One region of the Streptomyces sp. NPDC087310 genome, then DNA from elsewhere that is predicted to be linked to it. Evidence: riboswitches for the same ligand, from Rfam matches in the RefSeq annotation. Region 1 holds a riboswitch; the other holds the start of a gene.
What was found. A riboswitch is a leader RNA that binds a small molecule or an ion and turns the genes downstream of it on or off. The one in region 1 is predicted to bind cobalamin.
Positions count from the first base shown of each region.

Region 2: it holds a riboswitch for cobalamin, as region 1 does, so the genes downstream of both, metE (5-methyltetrahydropteroyltriglutamate--homocysteine S-methyltransferase) here and cobN (cobaltochelatase subunit CobN) in region 1, are expected to answer to the same signal.

Region 1 covers NZ_JBIUYF010000004.1:57,555-62,460, forward strand. The annotation lists gene ACIO3P_RS15345 (precorrin-2 C(20)-methyltransferase) at 1-305, opposite strand, end outside; gene ACIO3P_RS15350 (precorrin-8X methylmutase) at 302-943, opposite strand; gene cobG (precorrin-3B synthase) at 956-2,371, opposite strand; cobalamin riboswitch at 2,457-2,644, shown strand; gene cobN (cobaltochelatase subunit CobN) at 2,679-4,906, shown strand, end outside.
Region 2 covers NZ_JBIUYF010000005.1:641,330-646,235, reverse strand. The annotation lists gene metE (5-methyltetrahydropteroyltriglutamate--homocysteine S-methyltransferase) at 1-2,273, opposite strand, end outside; cobalamin riboswitch at 2,436-2,634, opposite strand; gene ACIO3P_RS22135 (hypothetical protein) at 2,848-3,498, shown strand; gene ACIO3P_RS22130 (SAM-dependent methyltransferase) at 3,541-4,389, opposite strand; gene ACIO3P_RS22125 (EF-hand domain-containing protein) at 4,461-4,906, opposite strand, start outside.

The DNA of each region.
Region 1 (4,906 bases):
AGATGGACGGCGAGCCGGGCGGCGGACTCCGCGTAGAACTCGTCCATCGCGCCCTGGTAGCCGCCCGGATGGTCGGTGGTGCCGGTGGTGACCGGGTAGACCAGCGGCTCCTCGATGTGGTCCGCGCGCAGATGCTCGGCGGCTATGGAGCGCGCTATGGAGCGGCCGTGGCGGGCGCTGTGGTACGCGATCACATCCGCCTCGGCGATGACCTGCACCGCCCGTACGGTCATCAGGGACGGGTCGCCGGGGCCGAGGCCGACGCCGTACAGACGGCCGGCGGGGAGGCTGCTGTTCTCGGTCATTCCACTTCGCTCGCGATCGCGTTGATGGCCGCCGCCGCGAGGGCGCTGCCGCCGCGCCGTCCCCGTACGACCAGGTGTTCAAGACCGGAGGGGTGCCCGGCGAGCTCGTCCTTGGACTCCGCAGCGCCGATGAAGCCCACCGGGACGCCGATGACGGCCGCCGGGCGCGGCGCGCCCGCCTCGACCATCTCCAGCAGCCGGAAGAGCGCGGTCGGCGCGTTGCCGACGGCGACGACCGCCCCGTCCAGCCGGTCCCGCCACAGCTCCAGGGCGGCGGCGCTGCGCGTCGTCCCCAACTCGGCGGCGAGGGCCGGGACGGCCGGGTCGGAGAGCGTGCAGACCACGTCGTTCTCGGCGGGCAGCCGCTTGCGCGTGACCCCGCTCGCGACCATCCGCACATCGCACAGGATCGGCGCGCCCGCGCGCAGCGCCTCGCGGGCACGGGCCACCACACCGGGGGTGAAGGCCAGGTCGCGCACGAGGTCGACCATGCCGCAGGCGTGGATCATCCGCACCGCGACCTGGGAGACGTCGGCGGGCAGCCCGGCGAGGTCCGCCTCGGCGCGGATCGTGGCGAACGACTGGCGGTATATCGCCGCGCCGTCCTTCTCATAGTCGAACACTGTGGTCTCGCTCATCTCGTCACGTCGTCACGACTGTGTTGTCTTCACGTTCTCGTCCCGCTCGTCCCGTTCGTCCAGCGTGTTCCGCTTGTGTACGGAGACGGTGTAGCGGCCCTCGCCGGTCGCGACCCGGTCCACCCGGTCGCCCTGCGGATGACCGCAGCGCCGCGCGCACCCCGACCAGTACACGGGCAGGCCGGTCCGGTCGCCGTCCCGGCCGGCGGCCACGGACGCGGCGGCGTCGGCCCTCACGTCCGCGAGCGCCTTGGCGCACCCGGGCCGCCCGGTACAGGCGCCGACGCCGAGCCAGGGGGAGTCGGGCTCGGTGACCAGTCCGGCGGTACGGAGCCGTCCGAGCAGGTCGGCGGCGGCGTCCGGAGCCAGGCCGGGAACGATCACCCCGCGCCAGGGCGTCAGCCGCAGAGCAGGGCTCTCGTCCGGAGCACTGCTCTTACAAAGCAGATGTCGCCACTGCGCCACGCTCAGCCGGCCGAGCCGGGGGTACACGGAGAGCGCGACCGTTCCGTCGGGGGAGCGGATCAGCCCGGGGGCAGGGGCTTCCGCCGCACCCCGCGTGTCCCCCGCGTCCCCCGCCAGGACCTCGATTCCGGCCGCCGTCAGGCGTTCCGCCACCGCTGCCGCCAGCCCCCGGGCCGCCCCGGCCGGCAGGTCCCCTACGCGCCAGGCGCCCGTGCCGCTCGCCCGCGCCGCCGTGAGGAAGGTCTCGGCCGCCAGCAGGGCCGCGCGCGGGGCGTCGGCGGCCGGGACGCGTACCGCCCGTACCGCCTGTTCTCCGTACGGCGGGCGGGATGCCCCTATATGCACCTCTGCCGTGCCGTCCCGCCGTGCGAGCAACGTCACATCCGCGCCCAGCGCCGCCACATCGCCCCGGCCGTCGTCCAGCGCGAACAGGAAGCGCCCGGAGAGCTCCGTCGCCGCCTCGCTCGCGCACAGCAGTCCGTCCAGCCGCCGGGCCCACAACTGCACGTCGCCCGCGCCGAGTCCGTCGAGTCCGGCCAGCGGTGAGGCGACGATGTTCCGTATCCGCTCGTGCTCCTCCGACGGCAGCAGTCCCGCCTCGTGCAGGAGGTCCGCCAACTCGCCGCCGCAGCTCGCGCCCAGCCCCCGGAGCTGCACGTTGCCCCGGGACGTGAGGTCCAGGTGGCCGTCGCCCAGCCGCTCCGCCGCGTCGGCCAGCGCGAGCGCCTGGCGGTGCGTCAGCAGCCCTGCGGGCAGCCGGAGCCGGGCCAGGGCGCCGTCGTCGGCGTGGTGCAGCCGCAGCGCACCGGGGCAGGCATCCCCTCGTACCCGTACGGCCTCCCGTACGGCGTCCGGGAGGCTGTCCCGTACGGACTCCCCTACGGCATCCCGCGCCGCGCCCCGGAACGGAGCGCGCGCGGCGGCTTCGTCCCGGTTCACGGGTGTTGGCGAGGTGGGCGGCATGGCCGCGAGCATACCCAGGTGGCCCCCGCCCGCCCCCTTCTCGTCCGCCGTCCCGACCGGGCGCCCTCCCCGCCCGTGACCTCAGCACTTACTATGCAGACGGCGGGCCGTCAGGCCCGTCACACGCCAGTGACGGCGTCATGGGGAGGAAGCCCGGTGCGAACCCGGCGCGGTCCCGCCACTGTGAACCCGACAGCTCCGGCCGGAGTGATCCGGTCGTAGCAATCCGGTCGTCGGGTGAGCCAGGAACTCCCGCCGTCCTCCACACCCGCCCGGGGCGCGGACCCCGAGGAAGGCAAGACGCCGCATGCTTCTGCTCCTGTCGACGTCCGACACCGATCTGCTCAGCGCCCGTGCCGCCAACGCGGCGGGCGGTCCGGTCCCGTACCGGTTCGCCAACCCGGCGCGGCTCGCGCTCGACGAACTGCCCGGACTGCTGGAGGACGCCGACCTCGTCGTCGTACGGCTCCTCGGCGGTCTGCGCGCCTGGCAGGACGGTATCGACGCCCTCCTCGCCCGGGACATCCCCGTCGTCGTCCTCACCGGTGAGCAGGCGCCCGACGCGCAGCTCATGGAGGCGTCCACCGTCCCCATCGGGATCGCCGCCGAGGCGCACGCCTATCTCGCGCACGGCGGGCCCGCCAACCTGGAACAGCTCGCCCGGTTCCTCTCCGACACCGTGCTGCTGACCGGCCACGGCTTCGAGCCGCCCGCCGCCGCGCCCACCTGGGGCCGGCTGGAGCGGCGCGTCCGTCCGCCCCGTATCGGCCGGCCGGGCCACGTGGTGACGGAGAAGGCCCCGACGGTCGCGGTCCTCTACTACCGCGCGCACCACATGAGCGGCAACACCGCCTTCGTGGAGACCCTGTGCTCGGCGATCGAGGATGCCGACGCCCGGCCCCTGCCGATCTTCGTCTCCTCCCTGCGCGCGCCCGAGCCGGAGCTGCTGGCCGCCCTGGGGGAGGCCGACGCGATCGTCACCACCGTGCTCGCCGCGGGGGGCACCAAGCCCGCCCAGGCGTCGGCCGGCGGCGACGACGAGGCGTGGGACGCGGGCGCGCTCGCCGCGCTCGACGTACCGATCCTCCAGGCACTCTGCCTCACCAGCAGCCGCGCGGCCTGGGAGGAGAGCGACGAGGGGCTGACGCCGCTGGACGCCGCCTCGCAGGTCGCCGTACCGGAGTTCGACGGCCGGCTGATCACCGTCCCGTTCTCCTTCAAGGAGATCGACGAGGACGGGCTGCCCGCGTACGTACCCGACCCCGAGCGGGCCGCGCGCGTCGCCGGGATCGCCGTACGCCATGCCACGCTGGCGTTCCGTACGAACGCCGAGAAGCGCGTCGCGCTGGTCCTCTCCGCGTACCCCACCAAGCACTCCCGCATCGGCAACGCCGTGGGCCTCGACACCCCCGCCAGCGCCGTCACCCTGCTGCGCCGACTGCTCGCGGACGGCTACGACTTCGGTACGGAGCCGGTGCCCGGCCTGGAGTCCGGCGACGGCGACGAGCTGATCCGCGCGCTCATCGACGCGGGCGGCCACGACCAGGAATGGCTCACCGAGGAGCAGCTCGCCCGTAACCCCGTCCGCATACCCGCCGCCGACTACCGGCGCTGGTACGCACAGCTCCCCGCCGATCTGCGCGCCTCCGTCGAGCGGCACTGGGGGCCGCCGCCCGGCGAGATGTTCCTCGACCGCAGCCGCGTCGGCGCGGGCGGCGACCCGGACGGCGACATCGTGCTCGCCGCCCTGCGGCGCGGCAATCTGCTGATCCTCATCCAGCCGCCGCGCGGCTTCGGCGAGAACCCGATCGCGATCTACCACGACCCCGATCTGCCGCCCTCGCACCACTACCTGGCCGCGTACCGCTGGATCCAGGCGTCCAGCCACGACGGCGGGTTCGGCGCCGACGCCATGATCCACCTGGGCAAGCACGGCAACCTGGAGTGGCTGCCCGGCAAGAACGCCGGGATGTCCGCCTCCTGCGCGCCGGACGCCGCGCTCGGCGACCTGCCGCTGATCTACCCGTTCCTCGTCAACGACCCGGGCGAGGGGACGCAGGCGAAGCGGCGCGTGCACGCCACGCTGGTGGACCACCTCGTACCGCCGATGGCGCGCGCCGAGTCGTACGGCGACATCGCGCGCCTGGAGCAGTTGCTCGACGAGTACGCGGCGATCTCCTCCATGGACCCGGCGAAGCTGCCCGCGATCCGCGCCCAGATCTGGACGCTGATCCAGGCCGCCAAGCTCGACCACGACCTCGGGCTCGAAGCGCGCCCGGACGACGAAGGGTTCGACGACTTCCTGCTGCACGTCGACGGCTGGCTCTGCGAGGTCAAGGACGCGCAGATCCGCGACGGACTGCACGTCCTCGGCGGCGCCCCGACCGGCGCGGCACGCGTCAACCTCGTCCTCGCCATCCTGCGCGCCCGGCAGATCTGGGGCGGTACGTCGTCCCTGCCCGGGCTGCGCGAAGCCCTCGGCCTCGACGAGTCGGCCGCCACCCGCACCGCGGCCGACGACGCGGAGGAGCGGGC
Region 2 (4,906 bases), on a different contig from region 1:
AGGTTCTCCAGGGACGCCCTGGTCTCGGGCCAGCCGCGGGTCTTCAGGCCGCAGTCGGGGTTGACCCACAGGCGTTCGGCGGGGATGGCCTCCAGGCCCTCGCGGAGCAGGGCGGCGGCCTCGTCAGCGCCGGGGACGCGCGGGGAGTGGATGTCGTACACGCCGGGGCCCGCCTCGCGGGGGTAGCCGTGGGCGGCGAGTTCGCGGGCGACCTGCATGTGGGAGCGGGCCGCTTCCAGGCTGATGACGTCGGCGTCGAGGTCGTCGATGGCCTGGACGATGTCGCCGAACTCGGCGTAGCACATGTGGGTGTGGATCTGGGTGTCCGGGCGTACGCCGCTGGTGGTGAGGCGGAACGACTCGGTGGCCCAGTCCAGGTACGCGGCGCGGTCGGCGGCGCGCAGCGGCAGCGTTTCGCGGAGGGCGGGTTCGTCGACCTGGATGACCGAGGTGCCGCCCGCTTCCAGGTCGGTGACTTCGTCGCGCAGGGCGAGGGCGACCTGGCGGGCGGTGTCGCCGAGCGGCTGGTCGTCGCGGACGAAGGACCAGGCGAGCATGGTGACGGGCCCGGTCAGCATGCCCTTGACGGGGCGGTCGGTGAGGGACTGGGCGTACGAGGTCCAGCGCACCGTCATCGGTTCGGGGCGCGAGATGTCGCCGGCCAGCACCGGCGGGCGGACGTAGCGGGTGCCGTAGGACTGCACCCAGCCGTGCCGGGTGGCGAGGTAGCCGGTGAGCTGTTCGGCGAAGTACTGCACCATGTCGTTGCGTTCGGGCTCGCCGTGGACCAGGACGTCGATCCCGGTCTTCTCCTGGAAGGAGATGACCTCGCCGATCTCGGCGCTGATGCGCTCCTCGTAACCGGCCGTGTCGATCCGGCCCGCGCGCAGGTCGGCGCGGGCGGTGCGCAACTCGTCGGTCTGCGGGAACGAACCGATGGTCGTCGTCGGCAGCAGCGGCAGCGCGAGGTGCGCGCGCTGGGCGGCGGCGCGCTCGCTGTACGGCTGCGAGCGGCGGCCGTCGGCGTCGGTGACGGCGGCGGTCCTGGCCCGTACGGCCGGGTCGTGGGTGAGCGCCGAGTCCGTACGGGAGGCGAGGTCGGCACGGTTGGCGGCGATCTCCGCGGCGATGGCGCCGGTGCCCCGGGCCAGCCCCTTGGCCAGGGTGACGATCTCGGCGCTCTTCTGCCGGGCGAAGGCGAGCCAGCGCAGGACCCCCGGGTCGATGTCGCGTTCGGCCGCGGTGTCGAGCGGTACGTGCAGCAGGGAGCAGGACGCGGCCACGTCGACCCGGTCGGCCAGGCCGAGGAGCGTCCCCAGGGTGGCGAGGGACTTCTCGTAGTCGTTGATCCAGATGTTGCGGCCGTTGACGACGCCCGCGACGAGCCGCTTGCCGGGGAGTCCGCCGGCGGCGGCGAGGTCGTCGAGGTTGGCGGCGCCGGCGTCGGTGAAGTCCAGCGCCAGCCCCTCGACGGGGGCCTTCGCCAGGACGGGCAGGGCGTCGCCGAGCCGGTCGAAGTAGGAGGCGACCAGGAGCTTGGGCCGGTCGGTCGCCCCGCCGAGGTCGCGGTAGGCGCGGGCGGCGGCGTTCAGCTCGGCGCGCGTACGGTCCTGGACGAGCGCGGGCTCGTCGAGCTGCACCCACTCGGCGCCGGCGGCGCGCAGGTCGGCGAGGACCTCGGCGTAGACGGGCAGCAGCCGGTCGAGCAGGGTCAGTGGCTCGAAGTCGGCGGCCACCCCGGGGGCGGGCTTGGAGAGCAGGAGATACGTGACGGGGCCGACGAGGACCGGGCGGGCGGTGTGCCCGAGCGTGAGGGCCTGCGTCAGCTCGGCGACCTGCCGGGTGGAGTCGGCGGTGAAGACGGTGTCGGGGCCGAGCTCGGGGACGAGGTAGTGGTAGTTCGTGTCGAACCACTTCGTCATCTCCAGCGGCGCCACGTCCTGGGTGCCGCGGGCCATCGCGAAGTATCCGTCGAGCGGGTCGGCCGTGACGGCGGCCCGGTGCCGCTCGGGTACGGCGCCGACCATGACGCTGGTGTCCAGGACGTGGTCGTAGTACGAGAAGTCGCCGGTCGGCACCTCGTGGACGCCGGCGTCGGCCATCTGCCGCCAGTTCGCCCGGCGCAGGCCGGCCGCCGTCTCCCGGAGGGCGTCCGCGGTGACGCGGCCCTTCCAGTACCCCTCGACGGCCTTCTTCAGTTCCCGGTTCGGGCCCTGGCGGGGGTAGCCGTACACGGTGGCTCGTGCTGCCGCGGCTGCGGACTTCGGTGTCACGGAAATCTCCTTCGCGAGATGACTCCTGAACATCCCGGGGACGGGACGCGGGCGCGAAGGGGTGACGGGACCCGACGGTCGGTGCGGCGCCTCGGGCGCGCTCGTCCGTCCGGTATGTACGCCGACCCGCCCACGAGGTCACCGGGATATCCGTACGCGAACGGTCGCGTACGGGCAACGGGCAGGTCTTCGGACTCGCGGGCACATCTGCCGAGGCAGACACCTACTGGCCGTCGCTTCCCGGATCCGTGCGGATCCAGTGCGTATGACGGCGGTCGTTCCCGCTCACCGCTGCGGGGCAGTCCCGGATTCCCACCGGGTTCCCTCTTACGACGCGTCTGCCTGGAGGGCAGGGCGAACCAGCTACGCCCGCCACGATAGAGCGTGGACGCCTCCGTGGACCAACCTTGGCCGAACTTGTTCACATTCCGGAAGGTGACAGAAGGCGATAGAAGGTGACAGGGGGCGCGGGGTCGTGTCGCGGAACGGGCCGGAGCGCAGCAAGGTGGAGGAGACCGGCGGTCCGGAGGAACCGGACGCAGGAGAAGGAACGGGCGAAGGAGGGGGCACCGGCGTGACGACCGGCAGTGGGTCCGGGCGGCGGGGCGCCCGTCTGCTCGACAGCCCGGTCATCGGGCTGCTCCCGTGGATCATCTTCGCCGTGGTGGTGGGGCCGGGCCGGTTCGAGCTGGGGGTCGGGCTGTCGCTCGCCTGCGCGCTGGCCGTGGTGGCCGCCGGGCGGATCTGGCGTCCGCACAGCTCGTGGAAGCTCCTGGAACTCTGTGACGTGGTCTTCTTCGCGGTGCTCGCCGTCGTCGGGGCGCTCGCCGCCGACGGCACCAGCCGCTGGCTGGAGACCTACGCGGGGGAGATCGCCAATATCGCGCTGGTGCTCATCGCGTTCGGCTCCATGGCCTTCCGGGCGCCCTTCACCCTCCCGTACGCGCGCGAGCAGGTGCCCCGTAGCCGCTGGGACTCGCCGCTCTTCCTGCGCACCAACTACGTGGTCACCGGGGTGTGGGGTGCGGCGTTCCTGGTGGGAGCCGTCGCGGGCGGCTACGCCGACCTGGTGCAGCACGACCCGGACAACATCTGGACCGGGTGGATCATCCAGATCGCGGCGATCGTCGCGGCCCTGCGCTTCACCCGCTGGTACCCCGCCCGGGTGAGAGCCCGCGCCGCCGCCGGGAACGCCGCGTCCCCGCCGCCGGACGGGGAGCCGTGAGCGCCGCCGCCGCCCGCTGGACGGCTCCGACCTGCGGGGATGTCATCCGTTCCCGGGCTGTGGGGCGGGCGTCTCCGCGAAGATCCAGCGGTTGGCCGCCAGCGGGTCGTCCGGTTCGGGGAAGGGGCCGTGGTCGTGGAGGCGGGTGAAGTCGTACGGGGAGCGGACCGAGACCGACCAGCCCCGCCGGGCGAGTTCGGCGGCCGACGCGGGGCGCGGCTCCGGGTCGAAGAGGGCCGGCAGGTCGAGGCCGATCTGCTCCCGCGCCGTGGTGTAGAGGGGGTGGGCGCGCACCTTCGCCCCCTCCACCTCCTTGATCTCGTACGCCAGCGTGCTCCCGGCCGTGCTCAGCTCGGCCACCGTCGCGATGAGATGCCGCTCGGCCGCCGCCGGGAGGTAGAGCAGCAGCCCCTCGGCGAGCCAGGCGGTCGGTACGGCCGGGTCGAACCCCGCGGCGAGCAGCGCGTCGCGCCAGTCGAAGCGGAGGTCGGCCGCGAGCGGTCTGCGGTCGGCCGTGGGGACGGCCCCCGACCGGTCGAGCACCGCCTGTTTGAAGGCGAGCATCTCCGCGGTGTCGACCTCGTGGATCACGCAGCCGGGCGGCCAGCCGAGCCGGAACGCCCGGGAGTCCAGGCCCGCGCCCAGCAGCACCACCTGGCGCACGCCCGTCTCCACCGTACGGAGCAGATGGTCGTCCAGGACCCGGGTGCGTACGGCGAAGTAGCGGCCGAGCCGTTCCCAGAACGGGTTCGTGCGGCCCCCGGGGATCTGGTCCGCCCGGACCGGCCAGCCGGCCGAGGCCGGTGCCGCCCGGACGAAGTGCTCCGCGAACTCGTCCCGCGCCAGAGGGGCCGGACGGTGGGTCTCGATGGCCCGCGCGGCGGCCACCATGAGGGCGGTCAGGCCCACGCCGCCCGCCGCGTCGGGGTCCCGCTCCGGGGCCGTGCCGTCGAGGGGCAGGGTCACAGGGCCACGCCCGCGGTCAGGTGGTCCCCGGCGATGCCGGCCTTCTCGGGGCGGTAGTACTCCCTGATGGCCTCCGCCCAGGCGTCCACCGCGACGCGGTCGTCGTCCGTGGGCCCCAGGGCTTCGAACAGGGCCTCGATGTTGGCCTGTTGGAAGCCGACGGCCGTCAGCACGGCCACGAAGACGGGGCGCGCGACGAGTCCGTCCTCCTCCGGCGAGCCGAGCGCGCTCATCGCGCGGGCGAACACGTCGCTCGCCGCGTCGAACCGCGCCGGATTCAGCACACAGGCGGTGAACTCCTCCTGGCTGATCCGTCCGTCGCCGTCGGCGTCCAGCTCGGTGACGAGCGTCGTCCAGAACCGGCGGAAGGCGTCGAGCATCGCCTGTTTTCTGGCGTCACCGGCCGTGGGCACCGCCGCGACGACGCGGCTCCCCATCAGCT